DNA from 4 places in the Paenibacillus sp. sgz302115 genome. Region 4 is predicted to be linked to each of the others. Evidence: riboswitches for the same ligand, from Rfam matches in the RefSeq annotation. Region 4 holds a riboswitch; each other region holds the start of a gene.

Region 1 (7,971 bases), on a different contig from region 4:
GCTGCCGAGGATACGAGACAGACCCGCAAGCTCCTTAGCCATTTTGAAATTACGCCTTCGATGCTGTTCAGCTATCATGAGCATAATAAGGCAGCCAGTGGACCTGAACTGATACGCTATATAATAGAAGGTAAAAATTTAGCGCTTGTCAGCGACGCCGGCCTGCCGGCGATTTCCGATCCTGGCGCCGACCTTGTAGCGCTTGCTATCAGCCACGGCATCCCCGTGATTCCGATCCCTGGAGCGAACGCGGCGCTGTCCGCATTAATCGCTTCCGGCTTACCAACCACAAGCTTCACTTTCATCGGCTTCCTGCCGAGGGAGCGCAAGGATATCCGCAAGGTCTTGTCCAGTCTTCGCTCAGCACAAGGAACCCTGCTGTTCTATGAGTCACCGCATCGGGTTGCCAAGACTCTAGAGCATTTACAGGAGGCCTTCGGCAACCGCCGGGTTGTGCTGGCCCGTGAGCTGACCAAGCGTTATGAGGAGTTCCTGCGCGGGACGATTGAGGAATGTAGTTCTTGGCTGGTCGAACACCCTCCTCTGGGTGAGTACGTCATCGTGCTGGAAGGAGAGAGCAAAGAGGAGGCAGAGCTTGCCGAGTCTTCATGGTGGCGTGAGCTTAGTATTGAGGAGCATGTGGCTCATTATGAAGCTTCAGGTCTGTCACGCAAAGACGCGATGAAAAAAACAGCTTCAGACCGCGGCTTAGCCAAACGCGATATCTACAATTCGCTGCTGGAAAGAGAGTAGGGACTGCAGCATAGGAAGCTATACGGCTCTCTTTAAGAAAAAACGTAGAGTACTCCTAAATTGACTAACATGCTGCACAACTTAGTGAAGAGGCCTGTTACGCAGCGAACCTGCAAATCCTGTTCCTTAAACAGCTATATATGAAAATAGATGCATTCTATATATCTGGAGATTATTTCTGCAAATATTAGTTGTATTTGTATTTTGTACATTTATATATATGATAAAGGGAAGAATTACAGGATTTATTTTCCTTCTGCATCGCGCCGCTGTAAAGCGATTCCCGAAGGGAGAGCGCTCTAAAGCACTCAAAGGCGCGCTTCAGCCAGTAACCAGCAGCACCACAGTCACCAGGTCGCGTCGCTGTAAAGCGAATCCCGAAGGGAGAGCGCTCTAAAGCACTCAAAGGCGCACCCCGGCCAGTAATCAGCAGCACGATGGTCACAGGTCGCGCCGCTGTAAAGCGAATCCCGTAGGGAGAGCGCTCTATTGCACTCAAAGGTGCATCTCCGCGCTACCGTTTCTCGGTCCCGCCGCCGTAAAGCGATTCCCGAAGGGAGAGCGGGCTTGCTGCACCGCCCGTTGCCCGGGAGCGCCCTGCGCAGCCGCCATAGGGGCAAGGCCTATGGCGAAACCCTTCGCATGGCAAGGCCCCGAGGGCTTCGCCCGAAAAAGGGCCGGTCCACCGCCAACCGCTGCTCCCTTACGCGCCACTCCCACAATTAGACAAGCTTCCGGGTGTCCAGAGGGCCGGGGCCCTCTGGGGCCCTCCCTGTAGGGAGGGTTTGGGAGGGCGAAAACAGCAAAAAAATACCTCCCGCACTAACGGGAGGCCAAGGAGATATAAAAAGGTTAGAATTAACAATTTGATTAGTTCTTATTATAACCTATTTGTTCTAGTTTGTCACAGGGGTAGGGATGGCAGAAATGCATTCATGACAAACAATTTTTCCTTTGAAGTAGGTTACATTTTCAGCATTGCCGCAGAAAATACAAGCAGGCTCGTATTTCTTAAGCATGATCCGCTCACCGTCCACGTAAATTTCGAGCGCATCTTTTTCACCAATGCCCAGTGTACGGCGCAATTCAATTGGAATAACGACCCGTCCCAGCTCGTCTACTTTTCTTACAATACCTGTTGATTTCATCATTACAATCGTTGCTCCTCTCGATTATCAAAAGCGTCATTATTCGACATTGTTCACCGTTTTATGATACTTATAATACCAACCATTCCCAAAACAGTCAACCTTTTTTGAAGTGAATTTTCTGGGATTTTCAAAAAAAACTTTTATAACGCTTAGTACTAACGCAAAATTCACGAAAATCGTTTCAAAGCAGTTTGTCGATTTGTAAATCCTTAAAACGTCATTATTCGACAAAGTGCGACATGATTCACTATTATATTCGTTTTTTCTTATTTTTTCTATATTATTATCTGAAGGAGTTGATTTCATGAAGCAGCCGCTGACAGAAGAGAAGGTTTTTAAGGACCCGGTTCACAATTATGTTCATGTTCAGGATACGATTATCTGGCGATTGATTAACACCAAAGAATTTCAGCGACTGCGGCGGATTCGCCAGCTTGGCACCTCTTATCTGACCTTTCATGGCGCTGAACACAGCCGTTTTTCCCATTCGCTTGGGGTCTACGAAATTACGCGCCGGATCATCTCCCAGTTCGAACGAAGCGGATACAAAGACTGGATACCTGAGGAAAGTCTGCTCACCCTCTGTGCGGCACTGCTGCATGATTTGGGGCATGGCCCGTTCTCCCATTCTATAGAAGAAGCTTTTGAAATGAACCATGAAGACTGGACCTGCAGGATCATTCAGGAGGATACGGAAATTACCGCTATTCTGCGTGAAGTGGAGGAGGATTTTCCGCAAAAGGTCGCCTCAGTAATATCGAAGACGTATGAGCATGAAATTGTCGTTAATCTGGTATCAGGGCCGCTGGATGCCGACCGAATGGATTATTTGCTCCGAGATGCGTATTATACAGGGGTGAATTACGGAACCATTGATATTGACCGTATTCTGAGAATGCTGCGTCCCTATAATGGCCGGGTTGTCGTCAAAGAGTCGGGGATGCATGCGATTGAGGATTATTTGATGTCGCGCTATCAGATGTATTGGCAGGTTTATTTTCATCCGGTTACGCGCAGCTCGGAGATCATTTTGCGGCAGATTTTCCGCAGAGCCAAAGAGCTATTCCGGGAAGGCTATTCTTTCCGCTTCATGATTGAGCCCTTGAGTGATTTGTTCCGTGGTGAGGTGAGCGTGGAGCAGTACCTGCTCTTGGATGAGGCTCTGGTCCAGACAGCCTTTATGCAGTGGACGCTGGAAGAGGACAAAACGTTAAGCGACTTGTGCAACCGGTTTATTCATCGTAGACTGTATAAATATGTAGAGATGGAAAATCTCGATTCAGAGACGATTGGCGAAATTCGCCGCAGCTTTACAGAGGCTGGACTGGATGCCGATTACGACCTGGAAATTGATTTTCCGACAGATCTCCCCTATGATGTTTTCCGTCCGGGCGAGGGCTTTGACAGCAAGCAAATTCTGCTCCTTGACCGGCATGACAAGCTGAGGGAAATTTCCGAAGTTTCGGATATTGTCCGCTCGATCAGCGGGATACACCGCGGCAGGCATCACCTGTATTTCCCGCAGGACAAGCTGCAGAAAGCTCTCCCACGGCTACCTCTGTCCATCGTTAAAATTTTTGACAAATAATACGAAAATTTATGGAATTCATCATAGAAATCACAAACGAAAGGATGAGAAGAAATGCAGCTATTCGACACTCACACCCATCTCGATGCTCCACAATTCGACGAGGACCGTGAAGAGGTTATCGCCAGGGCGGTAGAGGCTGGGGTCAGCAAGATGATTAACATCGGGTTCAACCGGGAAACGATTCCGACAACGATGAAATTGGCCGAGACTTATGATTATATTTATGCAGCCGTCGGCTGGCATCCTGTGGATGCTATTGACATGAAGGATGGTGATCTCGACTGGATCGCCTCACTTTGCAGCCATAAGAAGGTGGTGGCCATTGGGGAAATCGGACTGGATTATTACTGGGACACCTCCCCGAAGGAGGTTCAGCATGAGGTGTTCCGCAAACAAATTGGACTTGCCCGGGAGCTGAAGATGCCAATCTGTATTCATAACCGCGATGCGCATGAGGATGTGGTGCGGATTTTGCGGGAAGAGAAAGCGAATGAAGTTGGCGGTGTGATGCATTCGTTTTCCGGGAGCTGGGAAACAGCCAAAATGTGTCTCGATCTAGGCTTTCACCTGTCATTTGGCGGACCTGTTACTTTCAAGAATGCAAGGGTACCTAAAGAGGTGCTTGCCCAGACTCCGATGGACCGGCTTTTGATCGAAACCGACTCGCCATATTTGACGCCTCACCCCTTCCGGGGCAAGCGAAATGAGAGCGCTCATGTGAAGCTGGTGGCCCAAGCAGCGGCGGAAATAAAAGGGATTGATTTACAAGAATTGGCGGAAATTACGTATGCGAACGCGCTGGAACGATTTGGGATAGTCTGAAATCGAGAGAAAATCGGGTGAAAAAAGAAGTATATCCGATATATTAAACTTTTTTAACACAAAATCAACTGATTATTACAATATTTTAATGATTTTTTTGCTTAAACGTGCTTGAATCGCGCTTTACAACATGCATCAAAACAGGATATCATCTTTTCAGTGCAGTGAGCTGTTGTTACTGTGACAGTCACTATTTCATGGATCGTCTCGCTGAGTCTCCGTATGGAGAACGGGGGAACCAATATTGCTCTGCCGCATGTCCGTACATAGGGTACAACACAGAAATGCCGCAGACAGTATTCGATTTCTTCACGGGTCTTTGGGGTGAATTTGAGGGCAACCGCCGTGAGCGGGTGACCTAAGATAGGGCGTCTCTCTTATGCCCGAACCCGACAGCTAACCCCGTAAGCGCAAGTAAGAGAGGAAACCTCGTGCAAAAGCATTCCCGCGTATTCTGACACCCGGAGAGCCACGAAAGAGTCCTCTATGAACTCTTTTGGGCTTTTTTTGTTATGAATAATGCGAATGATCCCGGCATACTGTTATATAACAGGTACCTGGAGCAGCTATGCCGAGCAGGCGATCCATGAGCAGGAAACGCTAAAGCAATGCGGGCGTATCCTGTGGTAATCTCAAACCTAGTTTCGTCAGAAATGATACAGTCATCTTAAGATATACAACTTGGACGACGGGGCTATGTAAGGAGGATGGAGAGAATGGGCGTATTCCAACCAGAAGTATCCCATGATTCGCAATCATCCAGCAGGTCTTTCGCATTACGGTTGAAGCAAGTGAATCCTCGCGTACTTTCGCTTGCAGGTGTGGTGTCAATTATTATCGCGCTGATAATTCTGCTGTACGTACACGGTCAAAGCATTAAAGAAATAACGTTAGTCATAGACGGAAAAGTACAGAAGCTTGAGACGCGGGAAGCGCTGCTCAGCGATGTGCTGGCAAAGGAACAAATTTCGCTGCAGCCGCATGATGCTTTATCCATTGGCCTTAGTGATGAAATAAAAGACGGCGACCGTGTCGTGATTAACCGTGCGCAGGCGTTTAGCCTTACCGCAGACGGAGCAACTAAGACATTGTATACGACCGAAGACACCATCGGTCAGGCCATTGGCAAACTGGGCATCAGCCTGGAGAGCTATGACAAGATTTATCCTTCGCTTGAAACCGCAGTTACTGCTGACATGAAAGTCAAAATTGTCCGTATCAACAAACAAGTTGTGCAGCGGACAGCAAGTTTGCCTTTCCGGGTAATCAAGACAGCAGACCCCTCCCTGACCAAGGGAACCGTAAGAGTGGCGCAAGCGGGTAAACCAGGCGTAATGGTTCAGCATATCGAGAAGATCTATCGAGACGGTAAGCTGGCTTCAATGCGTATGGTTGGCAAGGAAGTACAGACGGTAACCAAAGACAAAATTATTGCCATTGGTATCAAAGCCCTTCCCAAGCCTGCAGTAGCTACAGTAACTTCCAAACCAGCAACTACCTCCAAATCATCCAAAGTTAGCGCAAACAGCAATAACGTCATCACTAAGGCAGGCGTAGATTTCGAATACAAAAGAGTGATCAAAAATGTATCCATGACGGCTTATTCTTCTGAAGAGCCTGGTATTGGTACACGTACCGCCTCCGGCACACGCGTAACGGAAGGTCGGACCATTGCTGTTGACCCGAGTGTAATACCTATCGGCTGGTGGGTGTACATTGAGGGATTAGGGTTTCGCCGTGCAGAGGATACCGGCGGTGCCATCAAAGGCAACAAGGTGGATGTCTATTACGATTCACTGAGCCATGCCCGTAACTTTGGCCGCAAATCCCGGACGATCTATGTCATTGGGCCTGTGAAGCCGGAGCTGAATTAGGCGGCCTAAGTCTTTTGCAAATTAGCGGTTTATAAGATATAGTGATGGTAGCACTTTTGGAATGGATCAAAGAGCTGCCGCTCATCACTTATACATTCTTTAGCCAAAAAGAAGGGGAGCGATCCTCTTCTTTTTGCGTTCCAGACGATGAAGGAGTAAGGAAATATGATCAAGGAATTAATTGTTGTGGAAGGCAAAAGCGATACGGTTGCCGTGAAGCGTGCGGTAGATGCGGATACGATTGAGACAGGCGGTTCGGCTGTCGACCGCAAGGTGATCGCCAAGATTCAGCTAGCGATGGAACGCAGGGGGGTTATTATTCTTACAGACCCCGATCATGCCGGTGAACGCATCCGCAAAATTGTCTCTTCGAAGGTTCCGGGCTGCAAGCATGCGTTCATCCCCGAGAAGGACGCTACCCGTAAAGGCGACATCGGGGTTGAAAATGCCTCCCCGGAGGCGATCCGTTACGCGCTCCAGCATGTCCACACCTCCTTCGAAGGCGCTCCGGCCTTGATTGGGCTGGATGACCTGATGGCTGCCGGGATGATGGTGCATGCCCAGGCCGCAGAGCGGAGAATGGCGCTGGGCAACCTGCTCGGCATCGGATACTGCAACGGCAAGCAGTTATATAAGAGGCTGGCGATGTTTGGTATTACGCGGGAGGAATTCAATAACGCTGTCGCGCAAATTGATCAGGGAGGCATTACCTCATGAGTGGCAACAACAATATTTCATCTCCGGCACGGACTAAGGAAATTATTCAGCGTTACGGATTTTCGTTCAAGAAAAGCCTAGGCCAGAATTTTCTGATTGACCAGAATATACTCGACAAAATTGTGGACGCGGCCGGTCTCGATCAGGCCGCAGGGGCACTGGAAATTGGACCGGGGATCGGCGCGTTGACCGAAAGGCTGGCGGCTGCAGCCGGTGCCGTAACGGCAGTGGAGATTGACCAGCGCTTGATTCCGATTCTGCGGGATGTACTTGCTTCCTATCCGCATGTGAAGATCCGCAACGATGATGTGCTGAAGGTGAATTTGCAGGAGCTGTTTGCTGAAGATTTTACCGGTGTGGAGAGAGTCAGCGTGGTTGCGAATCTGCCTTATTATGTGACGACCCCCATACTCATGAAGCTGCTGGAAGAGAAGCTGCCGCTCGACAACATCGTAGTGATGATCCAGAAGGAGGTTGCCGAGCGCATGGCGGCTTCACCGGGCGGTAAAGATTACGGCAGCTTAAGCATCGCCGTACAGTATTATAGCGAGCCTGAACTGGTCTGTATTGTGCCGCGCACGGTATTCATTCCGCAGCCTAACGTGGAGTCTGCCGTGATCCGTCTGAAGGTGAGAGAACGTCCGCCGGTTGAAGTGGCCGATGAGAAGCATTTCTTCGAGGTGGTCCAGGCTTCCTTCACCCAGCGCCGCAAGACGATTGCCAACAACCTCAAGGCCCGCTTTTTTCCGGGAGAAGGAAGGGAGCGTCTGGAGTCTCTGCTAGCTGAAGCCGGTATCGAGCCGACCCGCCGCGGGGAAACGCTGAGTATTGCCGAGTATGCCCGGTTAAGTGCCGTGCTGCTTGCTGCAGGAATCAAATAGGCGCCGATTAAGAACCAACCGGGACCTTTGCCCATACGATGGGGTAGAGGTGGTGTGAAATGAATTTAGGAGACTTGGTCGTTCGTAAATCATATGGTGGCGATGTAACGTTCCGGGTGGAGAACATTGTGCAGAACGGGGCCGTAATCAAGGGCACAGAATTCCGCCTGCTGGCGGATGCC
Region 2 (7,971 bases), on a different contig from region 4:
GCCAAAAACCTACAAGATCCCAGGCTGAGATATACGCTGGAATTTGCCGTCTATCAGCGAAGCGGCATCTTCCTTTGTCTTCTGGGAATCTCTTATTTGCTGGTCTGCCTGAGAATGTATTTTTACGGAGACGCTATCGTTTTCCAAGGAAATATCGTTTATCTGGTAGCAACCGTCGCTTTCACCAAGCTTAGTACTGCCATTTATGGAACCCTGACCAACCGGCATCTCAAAGGCCCGATTGTTTCAACCCTCAAAATGATCAGCTTTACAGACGCGATGGTTTCCATTGTGGTGACCCAATATACCTTGCTTATGCTGGAAGACGATTCCAGCCATGCCATAAGTTCGAGCGCCTTGCTGGGAATGGGCTGCAGCGTTGTATTTATCCTCATGGGGATTTACATGCTGCTCAAAAAGAAGAATCCACCGCCGGAGAAATTCTCAGAGAATACCGGCGATGGACTGCAATCATTTCATGAGGCCTAGCCTCGGATAAGGAGTGAGAAAAGCATGCTCAGCCAGCTTATTATCCTGTTTCTTGGCTATCTCATCTTCAAAGAATACTTCAAGCATGGCTAGCCTGGCTTAAGCTTGTCCCGGCTTCGTCTCAATCAACTCCTGCAGGCTGATACTAGAGTTGTTAATGCTGCCGATAGATTTATAGATGATATCAATATTATTTTCCTGCTCGTGGGTCGTTGCCAGCATCTCTTCCGTTGCCGCCGCGTGCTTCTGGGAAATACCCGTGATAAGCTCCACCTGGTCACGCACTTGCGTAAAGATCAGACTGATATGGTCCGTCATATCCAATTTGCTGGCAATATACCGGTCGACACGCTGGAAGATCGTGCTGATGTCGCCGAAGCTCTCAAGCACCTGTCTGGTGATTGCTTCCCCTTCTTTTACCGCCTCGCTGCCGTTATTTGATGTTTCAACCACAAGCCGCGTTTTTGTCTTGATATTATGAATGATCTCGTCGATTTGTTTGACGGTGTTCAAGCATTGCCGGGCCAGCTTCTGAATCTCGTTCGCTACCACCGCAAACCCCGCTCCGGCTTCTCCTGCCCTTGCGGCTTCTATGCTGGCATTCAGGGCGAGCAGATTGGTCTGGTCGGAAATCTGGTTGATCGCCGCCAGGAAGTTATTGACATCATCCATGCTATGGTTGAGCTCTTCGACAGTGGTCATGGAATCCGTTACCGCCGAGTTGATAATATCCATTTGTTTGCCCATTTGCTGGATTCTCTCCGAGCTTTGGCGGACAATTTGACCGGTCTTTTCCGAGGTTTCGGCCAGGCTGTGGGACAGCTCATTGATTTGAGCCATCTTCCCGTCGGTCTCATTCATCTTGTCGTTGATTTCGGCAATGCTCTCCGACTGATCCACAATCCCTGACGCCACTTCCTGGATATTCGCCGTTATGGCATCGCTGATATTTTTGAGCACCCCGATGTCATTATTGCAATTGGCGATATCGGCATTCAGCGCGGACGTATTGTCGTGAATGACACTGACCATTTTATCCATCGCCCCGAGCAGTTCCTTGGCCTCTGCTTCTTTGCGGACGGATAATTCGATCAAATCCGCGCTTCGTTTACATACGAAATATAAGGCCACGATCGTCAGCTCAATGAACCCTATAGTCGAGTAAAAGTTCGTATCAAATTGCTTATGGTTAGAGTAGTAGATCACAATATAGGCAACGTTGTACATTGCGCCAAAACCGTAGAGCAGGCCTTTGTTCAGGTACAGGGAAACGATACAGAGCACAGTAATGATCAACATCCCGGCGATAGGCAATTCTATGTACGGCACGGTACAGGTCAAGGTGGCGAGCACGATAAAGACCATACCCCGAATCTGAAATTTCTTCACATAAATGAACCAGGTGGCCAACAGCAGCTCCAGCAACAGGGAAAAAACCACCTCGGCCCTAACCTCCCCTTGGATAAAAGCGTAGCCAAATCCGATAAATGTGAGCCAGAGAATTGTTGTGACAATCTTGTTGACCTTTTCTGCATTTGTCTTCATAAAGCTTTCATTCATTACACATTCCCCCCAGCGGCCTGTTAGTTTCCTCTTCCAATCTGCACATCTCATTGCTGCTCTATTATCTTTTACAGTTGTTTAAGAATTGTTAAAGCCCCCAGACAACGGGAAGTCTCCTCTTACAATTAACATTTCGTTAACAAGAGAAACATAAGTCAGCAACATTTCTAAGGCAAATTGTATCCAGCAGCTAATAGACCAGAACAATTGAAAGGATGGAGTGCAGTGAGTAAAACAACAGCAGTAAACCTCAGTTCCATAAGAAAAGGACCTATCGTATTCATCATGATACTGGGCGCTTTTCTTGCGACGCTGAACCAGACGGTAATGAGTGTTGCGTTGCCGGAGTTAATGGGGGATTTCAATATTTCGGCATCGACTGCCCAGTGGCTTACAACAGGCTATATGCTTATCAACGGTGTGTTGATTCCGATAACAGCTTATCTGATGAACCGGTTCAGCACACGGCAGCTATTTCAGACTTCGATGATCATTTTCCTGATCGGTACCATTCTCTCCGCTGTGGCGGGCAACTTCCACGTTCTGCTGAGCGGACGCTTGATTCAGGCAGTCGGAGCAGGGATTATTATGCCGCTGCTGACCAATGTGATCTTAACCCTTTTCCCTCCCGAAAAAAGAGGAGCCGCTATGGGTACGGTTGGATTGGCCGTCATATTCGCCCCTGCGGTGGGGCCGACACTCGCCGGATACGTCCTGGAGCACTACAGTTGGCAGGCGATGTTCTATGGCATGCTTCCGATCACAGTCCTTGTAATCATCAGCGGATTCATCTTCCTGAAGAATGTAACCGAACGCTCCCGGCCCAAAATTGATGTAATCAGCGTAATCCTGTCTACCATCGGCTTCGGCGCTTTGCTGTATGGCTTCAGCCGGGCTGGTGTGGACGGATGGTCCAGCGCGGAAGTGCTCTGGCCGCTTGGCGCAGGCGTTGTTATGCTGGCCTTGTTTACCTGGAAACAATTGGTTTCACAAAATCCGCTCCTCGACCTGCGGGCCTTCAAGTACAACATGTTCTCCTTGACGACTGTCATCAATGTCGCCGTTACGATTGTTATGTACGCGGATATGATCCTGCTTCCCCTGTACCTGCAGAACGCCCGCGGCTATTCGGCGATGGAATCCGGCTTGCTGCTGCTGCCCGGCTCATTCGTTATGGGCTTTCTGATGCCGATTACCGGCAAGCTGTTCGACAAGTTCGGAGCCAAATGGCTGTCCATCCTTGGTCTGCTGATTATGATCGCAACAACCTTCAGCTTCACCAACCTGACGGATTCAACCGGTTATCTCTATCTCGTTCTTATGTCCACCGGCCGCCGGATCGGGATGGCTATGATCCTCATGCCGGTACAGACCGCAGGCCTGAACCAGTTGCCGGCCAAGCTGAACGCCCACGGCACAGCCATCTCCAATACCGTTAAGCAAGTGGCCGGCGCGGTAGGCACCTCACTGCTGGTAACCGTTATGACGAACCGTACCACCGCCCATATGACGAGCCTTGCAGCCGCCAATACTGCGGGCAGCGCAACGAAGGAGCATCTGATCATGGAGGCTTCCATCCAGGGTATCAATGATGCCTATCTCGTCATCATCGGCATCAGCATTGCCGGACTGCTGCTCTCCCTGTTCATCCAAAACACCCGGCAGGATAACAGCGGGAAGCAGCCCGAAACGCAGACCGCAGCAAAGGTAAGAAAGATCAAGGCCAAAGAAGCCTAAAAAAATTCAAAACACCCGGATAGCAGCTACAGTTCCCATAGCTTGCGTGCCTTCACCGCCGGGTTATCGCCATGCCGGGCGCACCACAAAAAACTCCAACCGCAGCCTTGGGCTATGGTTGGAGTTTTAGGTCTTTTCGAAAAAACTATACTACCAGGGCCAGGGATTTCCGTCAAGATCGAGATAAGCCGGCTCCTCGCCTATGTATTTCTTGTGCTCCTGCACAATATTCATAATTTTGCGGGCGGACTCTTCCGGAGGTATCGGGGCTCCCTCATCCTTCTCGCCGCTCATATAGGACTGCAGCCAGCCGGGATGAAAGACCATGACTTGGCCGCCCATCACCCGCAGATGGTTGTGCATGAGGGAGGATTGCATATTAAGCGCTGCTTTGGACATGCAATATCCGTACATATTAATCCGCCGATTACGGCTGATGCTGCCGGCTTCGGAGGATATATTCACAATTAGTTTTTGCTTGCCCTGCAGCAGCAGGCCCATTAAGGCGTTGCTGACCCGTAAAGCGCCGAGCGTATTTACATTATATAAATGGGCCATTGAGGCGTCATCCATATCAACGAGTATCGTGGCATCATCCGCGCTTTGAATAATACCGGCATTGTTGATAATCAGATCCACATGCCCGGTGCTGCCGGCAATGCTGCGTGCCGCGCTTTTCACACTTTCGCTGCTGCCGATATCAAGCGGGATCAGCTTCAGGCGCTCCGGGTATTGTTCTTTCAGCGCTGCAAGCTCTCCGGGCTCCGCCATATATTTACCGGCAAAAACCGTATATTTATTCTCAAGGAGCCAGCGTACAAGGAAGAATCCGAGTCCACGGTCAGCACCGGTAACACATGCAATTCTTATCATGAAATGGACACTCCCTCTCCTGAGGTATAAGTAACAAGCACTGCCCGCATTCCCTTCACCTTAGCATGGCGCCTATATTTTTACAATGTCCTGTACAGGACTGTATTTTCCCGGACAAGACTGCTTAAGCTCCCTTTTGATTTAATTTTGAACTATGTTACAATCAGGGATATCATACTCAGGAAGGTGATCCCGATGTCCATTCAACAAATCCATACCCTGGATGAACTGCATCAATACGTGGAACAGCCCGGCAAGAAGCTGCTCTTCAAACATAGCACTACCTGCCCGATCAGCGCCAAAGCAAATGAGGAATTTCAAGCCTACGTCCAGGACTCTGGCACTCCGGCAGCCGTGGTTCATGTGATTGAGGACCGTCCGGTCTCGAACCAGATTGCTGAGGATTTTGGCATCAAGCATGAATCTCCGCAAATTTTCCTGCTGGAAGACAGCGAAGTCCGCTGGAATACCTCCCACTGGAAAATCACCCAGGGCGCCATCAAGGAAGCTGTGAACCAATGAGCGAATCCGTTATCGTTTACTCCACTGCGAACTGCAGTGATTGCAACCAGGTGAAGCAACTGCTGACGGAACAGGGCGTTCCTTTTGAGGTTAGAGATGTTATGACGAGTACAGCCTATCAGGAGGAAGTAGAGCAGCTTGGTTTCATGGGCGTTCCTGTTACTGTATCGGGAGAACATGCCGTCAAAGGCTTCAACCTCCCAAAGCTTAAAGTGCTGATCGAAGCAGCCGCGAAATAAGGCGATAGAGCCCACCCTGGGCCAGCAGTGCCGGCAGAATTTTATACAAATTTTAGAAAAAGGTATCCAGGAACAGCTATCTGTGCCTGAATACCTTTTTTTAGGCTCTAACTGTACTTGGTACAACTAAAACTTCATTTTTTTGCGTTTCAACCGCTGTAATTGCAGTCTGTACACTTAAATCGGCACCAATTCTGTAAATGAAGAGTTTCCCCTATTTTTAACTGCACAGAATACATTTATCTTCTAAAACACGGATTTGAGCACCGCTTTAACTGCAGCAAGTACACTTATCTATTCCACGGTCACATATCCTTATCACGTTCAATCACTATAGCGCTGATTTTTCTCGTCTAAGAACCCATATGCAAGTACCCGGCAAACTTTGTCGATCCATTTTTACACAAAGAATCAATGATTTCTAACCCCCCTTTCCCCTAAAAATGAAAAACAGCGTGCGAGCGAGATAACGGGCCGATAAACGTCAACATATATGCTTTTAGCCAATTAATTTCACCCAATCCCCGCAATTCAATGAAAGCTTGCCGCTGCCCTCCCTTTTCCTTTTTTACAAAGACCTGCCCGAAGTAGTATGATTCGTTTTGAAAGTAATTCATGAAAAGTTACATAAACGCTGAATTCCTGCCAAGCAGGAAACGGGGGAACCACCAGGCGAAAAGCCTACTTGGGGTGAATCCTAAGGAGACTGCACAAATGCGGTCTCACAGGGTAGGGCGACTCTCACCGTCCGAATCCGACAGCTAACCTCGTAAGCGTAAAGAGAGAGATCCTGATCCGCCACGCTTTTGCGCCAGGCTTATTTAAGCCTGTACCGGAGCCGCAGCAGAGGTCCTCCTCTGCTGCGGTTTTTTGTTGTACCCGCATAAGCTGATTTGGAGGATACAATGGTTTGAGACTTAAGGAATTTCGAGGAGGAAAGCTGAAATGGAGCAGCGCAGGCTGTCACGTATTGAGGTGTTTGTATTCAATGCTCCTTGGCCTGCCTTTTGCGGCCCGGAATCGTCCGGGAACTCCCGCTTCGGCATTCTGAGGCTTACCTGCAAGGCAGGCTGCAGCCTGGCCCAAGGCATATTATGCGCAGATGATACGGAATTTGACTTGATGAAATGGAGCAGCTACCTGCGCACCATCCGGCATTGCCGGCTTGATGAAGCCATCGAGATCGTCCGCCGCCTGAGCCCGGAATGGGAACAGACACAGCGGGAGATGGTACAGACAGCCCTGCTCGATTTAAAAGCAAAGCTGCAGGGAAAAGTGCTGTCTGCCCATATCCAGACAGACTCGCGGCTTCATACAGCTGCCGCAGGCAACGGCTCAAGTGCGGGGCGGATATATTATAAGCCTTCGGGAAGCCTGCTGTACCAGCGAAGCTGGCCAGAGCTGGACACGGCGGAGCTTATTGACAAATCCATCGCTTATTACTCGATATTATAGATTTTATATTCAGAGAGGACCGTGAGATTATGCCTGACCCCTTATCGCATCAGCCGGCTGCCGTAGCCGGATACACGAAGTATGTTCAGAAATACAACAGGAGTGTCTATGCACTCAGCAGCCTGCTGCTCGGGCAAGGACCCGAGGCGGAGGAGGCTGTAGTGAAGACCTTCGCGGCGCTCTATGAGTCTTACCTGCAAAAGCGTTTAGACCCGCTTGCCTTCTCCCATGACGCTTTCCGTGAATGCATTCAGCAATGCTCCCGGCTTGCACAAGCCCACAAGCCCTGCTATGCAAATGTGTTGTCCTGGGAAAACCGGCTTGTTCAAGCGCTACGCTACGGCCTTAAGCTCACCCTGCCCGAAATCAGCGCCATTCTCCAGCGGAGTGTGCCTGCCCTTAAGGCACAGCTCAGACAGGTGCGCGAGCAAATGGCAGCACAGGAGGGCTTGCTGCCGAAATCCAGCTTAACCGCCGGGTGAGGAGCGTAAGCATATGAACTAATTAGCCACCTGTGCCTTAACAACGGTATTTCTGCCGTTGTTTCTGAACAAGTCGGCCATCTGCGTCTTAACAACGGTATTTCCTGCCGTTGTTCCTGAACAAACCAGCCATCTGCACTTCAACAGCAGCATTTCTGCCGTTGTTAAGGCACACATTCATCTTTTCAAGGTTACATCAACAGACGAAAATCATAGTTTCCTTAACAGCAGGCAAAGAGCTGCGGCAGAATGCCGCAGCTCTCTCTATTTCGTCTCAGCGCTTGCCCTTACCGCCCTTAGTAAATCTCAGGAAGGCCATGCAGCAGCCCAATAATCCGACACCCAGCAGTAACGTCTGCAGCGCACCAAGCCAGGTTGAGCCTTCCGGCCGGATCAGGCTGCTGATAATAATCAGCAGGATCGAAGCCGCTACGAGCAGAGGCGTTTGTCTTTTTTTCATGTACTGCACCACTCCTTACCTATAAGGTACACCATAAAAGAATATTTCACCAGACGAGCCGCAGAGGTAGAATTAATCCATAACCGGGACCACTCAGTCCCAATAGTTAAATATAGCTTCACCGATTGTTTTTAGATTCCAGTATTTAATC
Region 3 (7,971 bases), on a different contig from region 4:
TCTGCACAAAACAGAAATGGCTTGCGTGCGTTAACTAGCTAGGAATCCCACGGCTTTTGCCGTGTTGGAGGCTCAATTCATCAATCCTCATTGGCTCACCACCATCAAAGAAAACTCAGATATAAAATATTATATAATAGGATTTATGCCAGATATTCTCCACATTCATAGTCATTGTACTGCCTTTGCCCAATTCCATTTTCTAGAAATTACCGGGGGGGATACCGAATGGTTCTTCACTCCAAAAAATTAAAAACCCTTGATATATCATCGGCATTTCCGACATATCAAGGGCTTAGTATTACTGCTCTTTATCCCGGCCGAGTAGCCCGCTGAGCGCCTCTGTCACGTTCATACCGGTAAGCGTCTGGGTCAATTCAGGAACCTGGGCCATGATTTTGGCAATATCGCCGGTAATTTTGTTCACGCCGGATGAAGCTCCATCCTGGGAAATCACTGTAATCTTATCGACCTTGGCCAGCGGGGAAGCGATTTTGTCAGCCAGCTCTGGCAGAATTTTCAGGAATTCCACTGTAAGCGCTGCTTGCGTGAACTGTTTGTACGCTTCGGCTTTCTTCTCCAGAGCCCCCGCTTCCGCCGCTCCAGCCAGTTGAACAATTTCCGCGTTAGCTTTCCCCTTCGCCAGCTCTGCTTCCGCCGTTGCCAGCCCGCGTTTGGTCGTTGTGGCTGCCTCTGCTTCCGCCTCAAGAATTTGCCGCTGCTTGGCTGCTTCCGCTCTCATAACCGTAGCCTGGTTCTCCGCCTGGGCAGGCTTGATCACCGTTGCCTCCAGTTCCTTCTGTCTCAGCTCAACTTCGATTTCCCGGACGGTCCGGTTAGCTTCCGCTTCCATCTGCGTGATCTTGACCTGTTCGGTAACCAGCGACTGCCTGATTTTATTCTGCTGCAATTCGTACGCAAGATCCGCCTGCGCTTTCTTCACTTCCGTCTCCAGCTTAAAGTCCGCCTGCTTAATGTTCAGTTCCTTCTCGAACTGGGATTCCTTAGCGCGAGCGGCGGTTTCCGCTTCTATGGTGGCCTGATGCGCATCGGCTTTGGCAATGGAGGATTCTTTCGCTGCCTCAGCCTGCTTAATCTGAATGTCGCGTTCTGCTTCCGCCTTGGCAATGCTGGCATCGCGGCGGATACGCTCAATTTCCGGAACCCCCATATTGTCGATATACCCTTTATCGTCGGTAATTTTCTTAATGGTGAAGCTGACCACCTCAAGCCCCATCTTGTCGAGGTCCTCCGAGCAGGTCTCCCGCATCTTGCTGTTGATTTCGTCGGGTGTCTTTAGTATGGATTCCACCGTTAATTGCCCGATTAAGCCGCGCAAATGGCCTTCCACCGAATGCAGGATAATGGTCTCGCGGTCTTCTTCCGGCCGGTCGATAAACTGCTCGCTGGCAGTCAGAATAGCGGTAGGATCACTTTTGATCTTAATCTGGGCCACCGCCTCCAAGCTGAGCTTGATGCCTTGCCGGGAAAACATCGCCTGCGCCGGGATGACATCAAAGCTCATCAGCATCATGGAGATGGTCTTATTGTTCTGGAAGCCGGGGATGACAAAGGTCCCGCCGCCCTGCACCACTCTTTTTCCGCCGAGACCATACACAATCATCGCTTGATTGGGCGGAACCTTTTTATAAGCGTTCACGATACTGAACAAAGCCAGCAGGATAACAACAACAATTGCCGCAATTAAATAAAGAATAGCCATTCGCTTCGACACTCCCCGTTATTTATAATTGTTCGATTTCCCTCTCGAAGAGGGTTACTGTCGCCATTCCTTTATCCACCTTCAAAATAATCACCCTGTCGCCCTTTGCGAGCTGCTGGCCGGCTTCTGCCCGCACTCCAATGGAGCGCATCGTTCCGTGCAGCACATATTTCATTTCCCTAACCGCTCCATCTTCTGCAGAAATACTGATATACCCAAGTTGCCCGACCAGCTCATAATCCATTTCATTCATGCTGCTGTCATACCGGGTCATTAACCGGGCCAGCACCGCATACATCAGACAGCCCAGCAGTAAGGCAACCACAGTGCAGATCAGCACCACTGCAAGCATATTCATTCCGCTGAACCGGGAAAGCACATAACCAGTGCCGCCCCAGACCGTAACAAACACCATCAGCGGGAGTATGGGTACAAAGCCTGGACCTCCAGCATCGCCGCCTCCCACATGCAGATGACCTGCCAGGCCATGTCCATGAAATCCGCCGCTGAGAAGGAGCAATAGCCCTACCCAGAAGCACACGATAAATACAGTAACGATAATCTCCCCCTTTCAGGTATTTTAGCAAGTGATTAAATGCTCTAATTCTCGTTGTTATAAGATCATGCACAGCAAAAAGACCACAGAAGCGGCAGGGCTCTCCGTGGTCGGTTAATCGATCATGGCGCTCATCCTCTCTCTTCGAGGCTTACGGGGTTAGCTGACGGATTCGGGCAGCGAGATTGCCCTACCTTGCAAGAAGCGGCTTTTCAGCACGCAGCAAGGATTCACCCCAGGTGAGCAGCAGCGATCTAAACAAAAGCCGCATTCACCATTGGTTCCCCCGTTCCCACTACCCGGAATTCAGCCATTTGAGAACAGTTTTATTACATTCAGTTGTTGATTGAATCTTACGCCTGTGGCCGGTTAATGTAAAACGTTGCGGATGTCAAAAGAAGCCAAAGATTGCCGCCCCTTCACGAATGAAGGCGCATTCTTTGGCTTCGCTCTTAAACGGCCGATGATTTGCTCATTTTTGCTCCGTTTCTCGCAAGCAGTCCCATTCGCCCAAAGCAAATGCTGTAAATACCATAAACCTTAATATCAACAAGAAAAGGACTCTCTACCAATATAGGTAGGGGAGCCCTTCTCTGCTTCATTGCTAAACTTCGCGCCTTATTTTAAGTTATCCATAAAACTATGCCGCTTAAATCTTGTATGCCTTCATCGCTTTTCTGATCTCTTTGATGCTTGGGCGCTTGCCGTACATCAGGACACCGGTACGGTAGATCTTGGCAGCGAGCCAGCCCATAATGAAGGTGGTCACAAGCAGGATCACAAGCGAAACGGCAATTTCCCAGAAAGCGACTTCCCCTACACCAATACGCAGCAGCATACTGAGCGGTGAAGTGAAAGGAATATAGCTGGCTACCTTGATAAGCATGGTATCCGGGGCCGAAATGCTGAACATCGGAATATAAAAGCTGACAAGACCCAGCATCAGAACCGGCATCAACGCCTGGCCCAGATCCTCCGTACGGCTGACAATGGAGCCTACGGCTGCATACATGAGCGCATACAGGAAGTATCCAAGAATATAGAGAATAAGACCATATACCAGGATTCCAACATTTAGCTGACCCAGATCCAAATCAAAGTCGGACAATATGCTGGCATTATGCGGAAGCATCAGATTGGCGGCGACACTGGCGGAAATAATTGCAATCTGCAGCAAGCCGACCAGGAAGATACCGATGACCTTGCCGAACATTTGTGTAAGCGGCGAAGCGCTGGTAATCAAAATTTCCATAATACGCGAGCTTTTCTCCGAAGTCACCTCGGCTGAGATCATATTACCGGTCATCATAATCGACATAAAGAACAGGAACAACAGAGCATACACGATGACATAGTTAATGATAGGTTTGGACTTCTCAGGTGCGTTTGCCCCTGCTGTTCCGTCCGTGGTGATCTGCTGTGTACCGATGGATACCGGGGCGAACATGGCAGCTACCTGCTCCTGGGTCAGCTTGTCACCGACGATCAGCTTAGTGTTGACCTGCTGCAGCGCGTTCTGGAGATAGGTTTGCACGTCTCCATTCAGCTCTCCGTCTTTACTGTGATAGGTTACAGGAGGCACGCCATCCCCGGCCTGTGCGGCAAAAGTAAGGTAGCCTTCAATGGTTCCGTCATCCAGCCCCTTCTTCAGAGCAGCGTCATCCGCTGATGCATACGGCGTAAGCGTCACCTTGTCTGCTGCTTTATCCGCATTCGCAGGCGCAGGAGGCGTAAAGGCCACCAGGAGATCGGCAACACGGTTGCCCTGCTCAGCTATTACACCAATCTGTGTAGTCTTGGCAGCGCCATCGTCGCCCTTGAATACTTTGATCATATACGGAATGTTCATACCGATGCTGATCAGCAGCACGAGAATCAGCGTCGTTACCGTAAACGACTTGGTTCTCACTTTATTTTTGAAGGTAAAGCCGATAATTGTTCCCATCTTATTCATTAGATTCACCCACCGCTCTGATAAAGATTTGGTTCAAGGTTGGTTCCTTGATTTCGAAATGCTCCACTTCTCCCGCCGATATGGCATGCTGCAGAATGCGCTGCGCCGCACCAATCTCGCTGATCGAAAGGACATAACCGCGTTCCTGCCGTTGTACTGCGCTTACCCCTGGAATGCCTTCCAGTCCGCTGACTTCACCCACTGTCCGCAGTATAACCTCCTCGCGGGGGTAGCCCTTCTTGATCTCACGGATATCGCCCTGAACAACCGTATTGGAACGGTCGAGAATGGTAATATTGCGGCACAGCTCCTCCACGTGCTCCATCCGGTGAGTGGAGAACAGAATGCTGGTGCCCTGATCGCGCAGTTCCTTTACTGTATCCTTGAGCAGCTCTACATTGACAGGGTCCAAACCGCTGAAAGCTTCGTCGAGCACCAGAATTTGCGGTTTATGGACAACAGCAGCGATAAAGCCCATTTTCTGCTGATTGCCCTTGGAGAGCTCTTCGATTCTCTTATTGTAGTATTCCGGGACGTCGAAGCGGTCCAGCCAGTAGCGCAGGCTCTTATCCGCATCGCTTGCCGACATGCCGCGCAGCCGGGCCAGATAAATGATCTGGTCGCTGACCTTGACCTTCGGATACAGCCCCCGTTCCTCCGGGAGATATCCCATCAGATGCTGCAGCTCATTGCTGTATGCTTTGCTGTTGTAGAGTATCTTCCCTTCGTCAGGATAGATCAGGCCAAGCACCATGCGCATGGTTGTTGTTTTGCCGGCGCCGTTGGCACCGAGCAGTCCATAAATCTCACCTTGCTCCACCTTCAGGCTGATTCCATTTACTGCGGTTTTGTCACCATACTGCTTCACTACGTGTTCCAGCTTCAAAGCTTCCATTCTCTTAATCTCCTCTCTCCTGGTCAATCAGAACGGGGCGATGCCCCTGTGTCCATAAGCTTAAGATTTCATCCAGCTCCAAGCTTCGGGTCTTAATAACCTTTACGCCCAAATCGTGGATGCGTTTCTCATTCTGCTCTGCCTGCGGGGATATAAATGAAGCGACTCCCGGTGTCTCCACCGCAAAATGCATCGCTCCCGGCAGCTCTGCCGCCAGCTCATCCAGCTCTTCCTGCTCCACCTGAACGGAAATCTCACTCCAGGAGCCGAACAAGCTGTCCTTCTCGGCCATGCCGAGCAGCTGCCCCTGATGCATCAGCACGATATAATCGGCGAGCCGCCGCACTTCTTCAACGATATGGGTAGAGATCACCACGGTAGCGCCAGTCTGATCCATGTGCTTGCGCAGCGTTTCGATCATGATCTTCCAGGCAAAAGGGTCCAGCCCCGAGGACGGCTCATCCAGCAGCAGCAGCTTCGGGCGGGCCGCAAGCGCAGCGGCAATCTCGAATTTCCGGCGCTCGCCCTTGGACATTTTGCCAAGCCTTGCCCCCTTCGGCACTTCAAATTCCGCAAGCAGCTCCTGGAAATAGCCATGATCCCAAGCCGGATACCACTGGCGGCGGAATTCGCCTGCACCTTCGGCAGTCCAGTATCTCTCCTCAGACTGCGAGGTCTCCGGGACGTAGGCAATGCTCTGGCGAACCTCCAGCGGCAGACCGTCCGCATGCTGCTGCTCGAACCAGCGGATCTCTCCTTCTTCGGGGTACGTAAGCTGCAGGAGCATGTGCAGCAGCGTGCTTTTACCGGAGCCATTCTGGCCCACCAGTGCGGTAATATAGCCTTGCGGGAGATTCAGATTAAGCGGCCCTATGGTTCTGTTGCGACGCTTCTTGCTCACATTCCGCAGCTCTATAGCCTGCTGTACCATTGAATGACCCCACCCTTCATTTCTGTGCCTTATATTTGTTCTTCACAATCTCCATGAACAGTTCTGTCAGTTCCTCTTCCGAACAGTTTACCGATAAGCCGACATCCACCGCACCCTCCAGCGCTTTGCGGATAGCCTCCCTCTTATAGCCTTCCATCGCGTCACCACCCACATGAGATACAAAAGTACCCGTACCCTGCCTCGTCCGCAGCAGCCCTTCATTCTCCAGATCCTGATAGACCCGGCGCACCGTAATCACGCTGCATTTCAGGTCACCGGCAAATTCACGGATCGAGGGAAGAAGCGTACCTTCGGTGATGACTCCGCTGATAATTAGCGATTTGAGCTGGGTTTCAATCTGGTGGTAGAGCGGCTCGGCGCTGTTCTCATTAATTTGAATCGGAATCCACATGATTTCCACCAACCTTCCAGGCCCCGGCAAGCCGGATGGCCTTCTTGCCATTCAGCCCCTTCATACGAGATCACGGCTCTTCAGCCGGTGTATGGTCCATTTGGAAAAGAGCTGTACCGACAGCGTGCCCAGCAGCAGGGTTGCCCACATGAGGGGAGAGGCGAAGCCCCATTCCTTCGCACTTTGAACACTGAAGAGGAACAGGTTCCCTCCCGCAAACCAAATCAGCAGCGCTATACCCAGGCACAGGAGCGTAATGAGCAGGAGGAACCAGAAATATATTTTGCCGCTGAACGATAATTCGATGAAAATGTAAAGTCCCGACATCATAAGTCCAAAGCCGATCCAGGTCAGTGCAAAGGCAAGATAGCCGGGGATGGATAATTCACTTCGGATTTGGCCGCTGATGGCATACGTGAGGCCGAAATAGAGCGCTCCGTTCAGCCCGAAAGAGCACACGGTGTGCAGTTTTCTTTTGCACAGAATTACATCAGCCGGGATTGGAAGAGTGCGCATATAAGCGAGCATCTTGGTATACGAATCCTCACTCCAATACTTCATTGTGCGCTTAGAGAAGGTGAAGCCAAGCATCGGAATCATAGAGAGCAGCAGGAAATCAGCCAGAACTTTCCCGTCCCCCTCCCCCAGGACATCATCAAAAATCATTCCGTTAAATATGGACATATAACCCATAAATAAAATGGCGAATATCAGCGCCTGCAGGATCTTCAGCTTGTCGGCCCGAAGGTCGCTCCGGACAATAATCCAGGCATTTCTTATGGTTGTCATGAACTCTAACCTCGCTTTGTCGTCTCATGAGCGTAGGCGTCAGCAGATACTGTGTATATTGTGTATCGCTGTGTGCTTACTGTGTATATCTATATACACAGTATATGACCTGATATTTCCAATGTCAACGACTATTCCATATTTTTCTCGAATGCCTGCATTCTACTAGAAACGTACGCTCGGGAATTGTAACAGACTTACATATATAGTATATTATTGCCATATATAGGTTTTCTTGCGAGGATGGTGATGCTGAACCAGGGACAGACATGGGCTAATAGTAAAGTTACTGGTTCACTATTGACGGGGATACGCCTTTATCCTTTCATTCCGACTATGCCGCCCTGGGCAATACTAACGTACTGGGCAGCTTCGTGAAGCTGGATACACCCAAGACGGGAGCCGACTATTACATGGAGGTTAGCTTCAGCGCTGCGGCAGGCAGTATTCCCACTGGCGGAAGCTCCGGGGATATTCAGACCCGCATCAACAAAACTGACTGGTCCAGCTTCAATGAAGCGAATGACTATTCGTTTGACCCGGCCAAAACCTCCTACGCCAATTGGAGCAGGGTCACTCTATATCAGAACGGCCAGCTTGTCTGGGGAACCGAGCCATAAGCGCGGTGTAATGCCAGCGGCTTAAGAGCCTTAGCATAGGGGCCTGTCCAATGATGCGGCAATTTTGTAAGAAAATATAAAAGCAGCCCTA
Region 4 (7,971 bases):
CGTTACCGTCTCCTTTGATTCCAACTGGGTGCGAAATTCCTATAATATGTTTACCGTCAAAAAAATAATGCTGATGCTCACGCTGACCGGCGCGCTTCTGGGAACCCATTACTCCGAGATGGCCGGAACCACTTTTGTTACACCAGATATGGCGATGGATACAGGGAAAAACTCGCTCCTTAGTGATTCAGTACTAGAGCTGATTTTGGCATGTGCCTTTCTACTTATGGTGACCATCGTATTTAGTCTTCTATATAGGGACCGGCAGCGGGTGCTGCACTCCTCGCAGTTTAATGAGCAGCGCTACATGGCCTTGTTTGAATTCAGTCCGGATATGGTGATTTGTATTGATCCTGTCCGTCAAAATGTCATCAGTGTCAATCCTTCACTCCGTCAGACAACAGGGTTCGGCACAGAGGAGCTGGGTAACTATAAAAATGTTATGTATACCGCTCAGGATGAAGAGGCGCTCAAAACCGCAGTCAAAAGAGCGGCAGAAGGTGAATCCAGCAAGCTGGAATTGTCAGTCAGAACCAAAGGCGGACGCAAGCTCGTGTGCAGCGCAACTGTTTTTCCATTGGTGCATGATAAACAGAACTTTGTGTATATTGTTGCGGAGGATGTTACCGCTTTGGCGGAATATCAGCAGGAGTTAATTGTGGCGAAAAATGCTGCCGAGAGCGCCGCCCGGATGAAAAGCGAGTTCCTGGCTACCATGAGCCACGAAATCAGGACCCCGCTTAACGGAATCATTGGCATCAATCAACTGCTCACAGAGGAAATAAGATTGCCTGAGCATTTAGACCTGCTTAAGCTCCAGAACACAAGCAGTCACGCTCTACTAAAAGTAATGAACGACATCCTCGATATCTCCCGCTTGGAGGCGGAGAATTTGCTGCTGTACATAGAGCCTTTTCAGCTTGCAGCCATGCTTCAGGAATGTATGGACCTGTTTGCAGTGAATGCCAGCGATAAAAATTTGAGCCTTCAGCTTCAGCTTGAGCCGTCGATCCCCCAAACTGTAGTCGGTGACAGTGCGCGAATCCGCCAGATTCTCGTTAACTTAATCGGAAATGCAGTTAAATTCACCCATGCCGGGGAGGTTAGTGTAATTGTAGAGCCTTATAACTCTGCTGGAGCAGCCTTGGATCTGCAGTTTACAGTTAAGGATACGGGCATTGGGATCTCGCCTGACAAGCTGAGGCTGTTGTTCCAGCCTTTCTCCCAGGTGGATGCTTCCCACAGCCGCAGCTATCCCGGAACCGGACTTGGGCTGGCTATATGCAAAAAGCTGGTCGATTTAATGAACGGCGAGATTTGGGCTGCAGCCGCAGATGGCGGCGGGACCGAATTTAGCTTTCGGATTACGCTGCAGACTATTGAACAGATCGGGACAGAAGCCGTGTGAATGGGGTTTGCCAAAGCTAGAGTTTTAATTATATAATTTTAAATCATATGAACTTCATCACACCAGTCCGCACAGGACGGAAAGGAACTCTCTTTTGAGCAAAACAAAAAATAATAATGTCATGGCTCCCCAATTAAACAAGCAGGAGAGACGCAGGGCAGAGCTTGAGAAGCAGAAGCAGAAGACGAGAATTCTGATTATCAGTACAGTAGCGTTAGTTGTTATCATCTTTGTAGGGTTATTCATGTTAGCTTCGAAGGACAGTTCCTCGTCAACAGCAGGTTCCGGTACAGCATTCAACTTCAATTACAGTGAGCTGCCAAGACTAGGCAAAGAGGATGCCCCGGTAAAAATCGTCGAGTTTGGCGATTTCAAATGTCCGGCGTGCGCCCAATTCTCCGGCTCGATCAAACCGCAGCTTGTTCAGGAATATGTAAATCAGGATAAGGCAGCACTTTATTTTGTGAATATGGCCTTTATTGGCCCGGATTCGGTAACAGCCTCTTTGGCCGCATTGTCTGTCTACCATCAGAACAGTGACGCTTTCTGGACCTACTACGATGCTCTATATGCTAATCAAGGTGACGAGAACAAGGAGTGGGCAACCGCAGACTTTCTGGTGAGCCTGGCGCAGAAGGAAAAGCTCCCGATTGATTTTGATCTGCTGCGCAAAGACATTGAGAACCGCACCTATGAAAGTGAACTGCAAAGCGACATTAAGATCGCCAAAGATGCAGGGGTAACTTCCACACCTACAGTTTTTGTTAATGGTGTAAAGGTGGATGAGCCTTTCAAGATGCAAGCGATTGACGCACAGGTTAAAGCCGCCACCACAGCAGTGAGTGCCAAGTGATGAAGTTTTCCAGGTTCTGCCGCCGCCACTGCCTTTATCTGGCCTGGTTCGTATCCGTAATTGCCGTAGCAGGCAGCTTGTATCTCAGCGAGGTGCTGAAATATGAGCCCTGCAAGCTCTGCTGGTTCCAGCGCATCTTTATGTATCCGCAGCTCATCCTGCTCGGAATTGCCACCTACCGGAATGATAAAAGCATTATTCCCTATGTGCTGCCCTTAAGTCTGATTGGCGGCTCGATCTCGCTCTATCATTATGCCGAGCAGAAGATTCCCGCACTCAGCAAGGTGATTCCTTGTACAATCGGCGTTCCCTGCAACAAGGATTATCTGAATTATTTCGGGTTTATTACCATTCCGTTGCTCGCCCTGATTGCTTTTGCTATGATTGCGATTTTGCTCTGGAACGGTCGTAAAGAAGAAGAGGCAGAGTGAGAAACTTCTGACACAAATATTAATCGAAAACCTGTAAAAACACGTGTTGCAGGGATAATTGAAGAGAATGAAAGATCAGGTTATCCCTCATCATGGATTTGCGTTTTTTGAATGTTTTTTCATTCTTTTTTCATTTTTTTCACCGCTTTACGGAAGACGCGTTGTAGATTATCATTAGTCCTTGTGAGAAGTTGAATACGCGCTGAATTTTCCGTAAGGGAAAACGGGGGAACCATTATTGGCAGATGTGCCAAAGGGGTGAATCGGTAGCGGGTCAGATGACCCCGACCGTAGGGCTACCACAGTCCGAATCCGCCAGCTAACCTCGTAAGCAATGGTGGGATAATGACGATGCTGTAAGCATGCGGATCATTTCCGTATGCTTATTTTTGTGCCTGCATTTATGAAACCCGCTAATGAAAACAGCGCACGGTACTACCGATTCGACTTAACAAAGAGAGGAACTGTTACTACAATGGTAAGCAAGGTAAAACGACTATTGATCGGGCGTCCGATGAAGTCGAACGAACTCGATCATGAAAAGTTATCCAAGGTAAAAGCATTGGCTGTCCTATCTTCTGATGCGCTCTCGTCTGTAGCCTATGGGACGGAACAAATCCTGATTGTCTTGGTGGCTGCCGGTTTTACAGCCATCTGGTATTCACTGCCAATTGCATTAGCCGTATTGGGCCTGCTGGCTATTTTGATTTTATCCTATCGCCAGACCATTTTTGCCTATCCTCAGGGCGGCGGCGCGTATATCGTAGCCAAAACCAACCTCGGGATTCCAACCGGCTTGCTCGCCGGAGGCTCTTTGTTGGTGGATTACATTTTGACCGTTGCGGTAAGCGCCTCGGCGGGTACGGATGCGATCACATCCGCTTTTCCAAGTCTGCATAATCATAGCGTACTTATCGCTGTTACCGTAATTACGCTCCTGACCATTGTCAATTTGCGGGGAGTTACGGAATCTGCATCATTCATTGCCATTCCGGTATATCTGTTCGTAATCTCGATCTTTGTGCTGATAATATCCGGAGTATTCAAATATATAACCGGCGGCGCTCATGCGAATGTCCCTGAAATTGGGTCGGCCGTTTCCAACGTCAGCCTGTTTCTGTTGCTCAAGGCCTTCAGCTCCGGCTGTTCGGCACTGACAGGTGTTGAGGCTGTATCCAATGCCATTCCGAATTTTAAAGCCCCGGCGGAGAAAAATGCCGCTAAAACCTTGATGATGATGGGGATTATCCTCGGGATTATGTTCACGGGAATTACGCTGCTTGCTTACTGGTATGGAATTACACCGGATGAAAAAGCGACAGTTGTTTCACAAATTGCCGAATCCACCTTTGGCCGTGGCGCTTTGTACTATTTCATACAAGGCATTACAGCAGTGATCCTGTTCCTGGCTGCCAATACAGCCTACTCAGCGTTTCCGCTGCTCGCCTTCATGTTCGCTAAGGATAAGTACCTTCCGCATGCATTTATGGTCCGTGGTGACCGCTTGGGCTTCTCCAACGGCATTATTTTTCTCGGGGTTCTGTCGGCTTTGCTGGTAGCTGCATTCCACGGCAATACCGACGGCCTGATTCCTTTGTATGCGGTGGGTGTGTTTATTCCGTTTACGCTGTCCCAGCTTGGCATGATGGTGCACTGGTTCAAAACCAAGCCCAAAGGCTGGCATAATAAATTTGCTGTGAACACAGTGGGGATGCTCACAACTCTGACTATTACGCTCATCTTCATTATTACGAAGTTCTCCAGTGTATGGATGGCCTTCATCTTCCTGCCTGTTGTCATGTTCGTATTCCATCGTATTCACCGCCATTATCTGAATATTGCAGATCAATTGCGAATTTGCCCGGCAACAGATAAGCCTTGCATTAAGGGAAGCACAGTAGTCGTTCCTGTCGCGGGTGTGACACGTGCGGTGCTTCATTCAATCAGCTACGCCAAGTCCTTGACGGACAATGTGGTGGCTGTGTACATCGGTTTTGATGAAGAAGAAATTCACAAGATGGAGCAGAAATGGGAGGAGTGGAACCCGGGTGTACGCCTGATTGTGCTCCGTTCCCGTTACCGCAGCATTATCCGGCCGCTTGTCAAGTTCATTGATACGGTAGAGTGGAAGACGGCTTCAACCGACCATATCACCGTCTTGATCCCGCAATTTATTACCAAGCACTGGTGGCAGGCCATTCTGCATAACCAGACCAGCTTGTTCATCCGTTCTTATCTCATGAATCAAAAAGACATTGTTGTAGCAACCGTGCCTTTTCATTTGCACAAATAGACAGATGGTCATCATTATCTAGGCTGTTTCCGAGGAGTTCGGAAGCGGCCTATTTTTTATGGAAGAAAAATGATTTATCAATATGGTATTATATGTATTACGAATATTTCAGGGGGGAGATAGGAAATGGCTATTTATTTTGTAAGACATGGTATAGATGACGAAGGATTTCGTGGCGGGTGGAGTCAACGGGGACTTGTAGCTGAGGGGTACAGGCAATCGGAGAAGCTTGGCAATTATCTCAAGGAAAACCAATCCACATTCAACATTCATCGTATTGTTAGCAGCGATTTGCAGCGGGCATTAGATACGGCAAATGAGATTGCCAGGGCACTGGAACTGCCAGTTGAAGGCAGCGGTTATTGGAGAGAGACGAACAATGGTGTTATAGCTGGCATGCCCAATGAAATTGTAAATGAACGGTATCCTGGTTTGTATTTTGCAAGTTTGCAGATGGATGAGAGGTATCCCGGCGGAGAAAGTCCCCTTGAGTTTTTCACTCGCATTAAAGAGATATTATTAAAATTATGCGAAGAGCAAGTAAGATGCAGTCATAATGAAAATGTAGTCGTTGTTACACACGGAGGTGTAATAAATGTAATTTATCATATTCTAAGAGGGTTAGATTGGACAAACAAAAGCAGCAAAGCATTCCCGGCTTCAAATACCAGTATTCATAAAGTAGAGTATTGTGACGGAGGCTGGGAAATTTTAATAGAAAACCATACGGAGCATCTAAATTATACCAAAAACTAAACATTTATATTGACATGGATAATGATAATCAATATCATTTAGTGGAGTGAGACTAAGGCATTCAGCTTAAGCTTCATACTATTTAAGCGAATGTTACGAAGCGAATTTTACTGTGATGTTGAACCTGCAGGAGCAACTGCTTCTTAAAACTTTTTAGGAGTGAAAACCATGTCAGAACGTTTGAACACAGAACAATTAAGTATAGGATATGCTGAGGCGGTGATCGTCAAGGGATTGGATCTGTCTCTTCCAACAGGGAAGATCACAGCGCTTGTCGGGGCCAACGGCTCCGGGAAATCTACCATTCTCAAGACTATGGCGCGTATCATGAAGCCTAAGAGCGGCAGCGTGATGCTGGACGGCAAGTCGATTCACAATCTGTCCACAAAAGAGGTAGCCCGGCAGCTTGCGATTCTGCCGCAGAATCCTACCGCTCCGGATGGTCTGACCGTCTCTGAACTGGTTGGCTACGGCCGCTATCCCCATCAGAAGGGCTTCGGTACCATGACTTCGGAAGACCGCGATATTATCGCTAAGGCGATCTCTGTTACCGGGATGGAAGCATTCCATGACCGCCCGATTGACCGGCTCTCCGGGGGGCAGCGCCAGCGGGCCTGGATTGCTATGGCTCTGGCTCAGCAGACGGATATTCTTTTCCTCGATGAGCCGACAACGTTTCTTGATATGGCGCACCAATTGGAGGTGCTGCAGCTTCTGCAGAAGCTGAACGAGGAGGAAGGCCGCACGATTATTATGGTTGTGCATGATTTGAACCATGCGTCCCGCTATGCCCAGCATATGGTGGCGATCAAATCGGGCAGTGTGATCAGCGAAGGCACTCCGGCCGAGGTAATGACGCCGGCCGTGCTGCGTGAGGTGTTCGGGATCGAAGCGGATATTGTTCCTGATCCGCGTACGGGTGTGCCGCTCTGCCTGCCTTATGAATTGGCGGCATACAAAGCGGTAGGGATGTAAGGAGGCAAGGTCATGAATGAAGCGCTCAGCCAAGAGCTGATCAGCAAGTTTGACCTTCATCCCGCAGAACCTGCCGAGGCTTTGCATTCTTTTAAGGCGCTGGAGCTTGTCCATAAAGAGGGAATGCGCGATTTCCTCGAATGTTACCGCCCTCTTATGAGAGCACTGGATGATAAAGCGGCTGCGGCATATATGGGAAGCTGGTTCTCGAGTCTGGCGCTTGCGGTGCAATATTCGCTCTCCGTGTATTCCTCAATACCGGTAATAAGCTTGTCTCGTTTATCCATCCATCTCATTCCGGTCAACGGGTATTGCCGGATAGTTTTTTCGCTACAGGACTGGGAGATAGAGAATGCCCCGAAGGAAGCGGCGCGTGAGGGTTGGCGCAATGAGGTGCTGACCCGCTTCTACCGTGATACAGCAGCTCCGTTGCTGCGGAGCTTGCATGAGGCAAGCGGTCTGAGTCTGAGTGATATATGGGGCCAACTGCCGACTAAATTCAACTACTATATGGAGCAGTTTGCAGATGGGCTTCAGGATTCCAAGCTGCTGGATACTTTGCAGGACGATTACAGCTATCTGAAGCACAGTCTGCCGGCAGAAATTCTCGGGATGAAGCGGAATCCGTTTGATGTCACGGTTCGCAGAATAGAAGCGCTGGACGACCCGGGGCGGACCGTGCAGATGCGCAACCGCTGCTGTCTCTATTACCGGACTGAAGGTGGAAGCTACTGCTACACCTGTCCCCGCTTGAAAGAAGAGGAGAGGGCGGCACGGCGGGTAGAATACCGCAAAAAGGCGGCCCGCGCCCAAGGATAGGTTATAAACGTGAAATCTGACTCATAATGATTACATATGCAGCAGGCCCAGGCTCCCGTCATTGACAAGGGAGCCTGTTCGTTGTTAAAGTTGTGGTTGCCCTGGTTAAATTCCACACTATTTTTTTTGCATATAAGCAGCGGAGTATGATTATCCGGTGAATAAGGATCATTATTTTTATAGAGTCAAAGGAGCAAAGAAGATGAACATCAGCAAAATATATGAGGATCTGCAGCAGTTGGTTCCGGCTGGAGTGGTTAAGCGCGATGAGGTGCTGGAGAGCCATGTGTTCACCCGTATGGGCGGTCAGGCGGACATCCTGGCAGCGCCAGTGACATATGTGGAGCTTCAGTCCATTGTTACATATGCCCGCGTAAATGAAATTCCGCTTACAGTCCTGGGTAACGGCTCGAATGTCATTATCCGTGACGGAGGC

What was found. A riboswitch is a leader RNA that binds a small molecule or an ion and turns the genes downstream of it on or off. The one in region 4 is predicted to bind cyclic di-AMP.
Region 1: another riboswitch for cyclic di-AMP. It lies ahead of AC0LWN_RS29200 (resuscitation-promoting factor); the one in region 4 lies ahead of AC0LWN_RS03305 (APC family permease).
Region 2: another riboswitch for cyclic di-AMP. It lies ahead of AC0LWN_RS32060 (hypothetical protein); the one in region 4 lies ahead of AC0LWN_RS03305 (APC family permease).
Region 3: another riboswitch for cyclic di-AMP. It lies ahead of AC0LWN_RS30515 (NfeD family membrane protein); the one in region 4 lies ahead of AC0LWN_RS03305 (APC family permease).

Annotation. Positions count from the first base shown of each region.
Region 1 is NZ_JBVYOK010000028.1:8,546-16,516, forward strand. It holds gene rsmI (16S rRNA (cytidine(1402)-2'-O)-methyltransferase) at 1-753, shown strand, start outside; gene AC0LWN_RS29180 (hypothetical protein) at 941-1,252, opposite strand; gene AC0LWN_RS29185 (AbrB/MazE/SpoVT family DNA-binding domain-containing protein) at 1,650-1,904, opposite strand; gene AC0LWN_RS29190 (HD domain-containing protein) at 2,209-3,492, shown strand; gene AC0LWN_RS29195 (TatD family hydrolase) at 3,547-4,317, shown strand; cyclic di-AMP (ydaO/yuaA leader) riboswitch at 4,516-4,743, shown strand; gene AC0LWN_RS29200 (resuscitation-promoting factor) at 5,034-6,191, shown strand; gene rnmV (ribonuclease M5) at 6,357-6,908, shown strand; gene rsmA (16S rRNA (adenine(1518)-N(6)/adenine(1519)-N(6))-dimethyltransferase RsmA) at 6,905-7,789, shown strand; gene yabG (sporulation peptidase YabG) at 7,849-7,971, shown strand, end outside.
Region 2 is NZ_JBVYOK010000041.1:360-8,330, reverse strand. It holds gene AC0LWN_RS32090 (hypothetical protein) at 1-489, shown strand, start outside; gene AC0LWN_RS32085 (methyl-accepting chemotaxis protein) at 589-2,049, opposite strand; gene AC0LWN_RS32080 (DHA2 family efflux MFS transporter permease subunit) at 2,338-3,789, shown strand; gene AC0LWN_RS32075 (SDR family NAD(P)-dependent oxidoreductase) at 3,940-4,662, opposite strand; gene ytxJ (bacillithiol system redox-active protein YtxJ) at 4,858-5,184, shown strand; gene AC0LWN_RS32065 (glutaredoxin family protein) at 5,181-5,423, shown strand; cyclic di-AMP (ydaO/yuaA leader) riboswitch at 6,046-6,213, shown strand; gene AC0LWN_RS32060 (hypothetical protein) at 6,369-6,878, shown strand; gene AC0LWN_RS32055 (hypothetical protein) at 6,908-7,360, shown strand; gene AC0LWN_RS32050 (hypothetical protein) at 7,635-7,820, opposite strand.
Region 3 is NZ_JBVYOK010000032.1:48,690-56,660, reverse strand. It holds gene AC0LWN_RS30520 (flotillin family protein) at 302-1,723, opposite strand; gene AC0LWN_RS30515 (NfeD family membrane protein) at 1,746-2,282, opposite strand; cyclic di-AMP (ydaO/yuaA leader) riboswitch at 2,413-2,601, opposite strand; gene AC0LWN_RS30510 (ABC transporter permease) at 2,929-4,233, opposite strand; gene AC0LWN_RS30505 (ABC transporter ATP-binding protein) at 4,226-5,128, opposite strand; gene AC0LWN_RS30500 (ABC transporter ATP-binding protein) at 5,133-6,059, opposite strand; gene AC0LWN_RS30495 (GntR family transcriptional regulator) at 6,076-6,471, opposite strand; gene AC0LWN_RS30490 (hypothetical protein) at 6,532-7,260, opposite strand; gene AC0LWN_RS30485 (cellulose binding domain-containing protein) at 7,560-7,880, shown strand.
Region 4 is NZ_JBVYOK010000001.1:720,743-728,713, reverse strand. It holds gene AC0LWN_RS03320 (ATP-binding protein) at 1-1,408, shown strand, start outside; gene AC0LWN_RS03315 (DsbA family protein) at 1,503-2,261, shown strand; gene AC0LWN_RS03310 (disulfide oxidoreductase) at 2,261-2,692, shown strand; cyclic di-AMP (ydaO/yuaA leader) riboswitch at 2,883-3,041, shown strand; gene AC0LWN_RS03305 (APC family permease) at 3,168-4,985, shown strand; gene AC0LWN_RS03300 (histidine phosphatase family protein) at 5,112-5,741, shown strand; gene AC0LWN_RS03295 (ABC transporter ATP-binding protein) at 5,910-6,716, shown strand; gene AC0LWN_RS03290 ((2Fe-2S)-binding protein) at 6,729-7,535, shown strand; gene murB (UDP-N-acetylmuramate dehydrogenase) at 7,738-7,971, shown strand, end outside.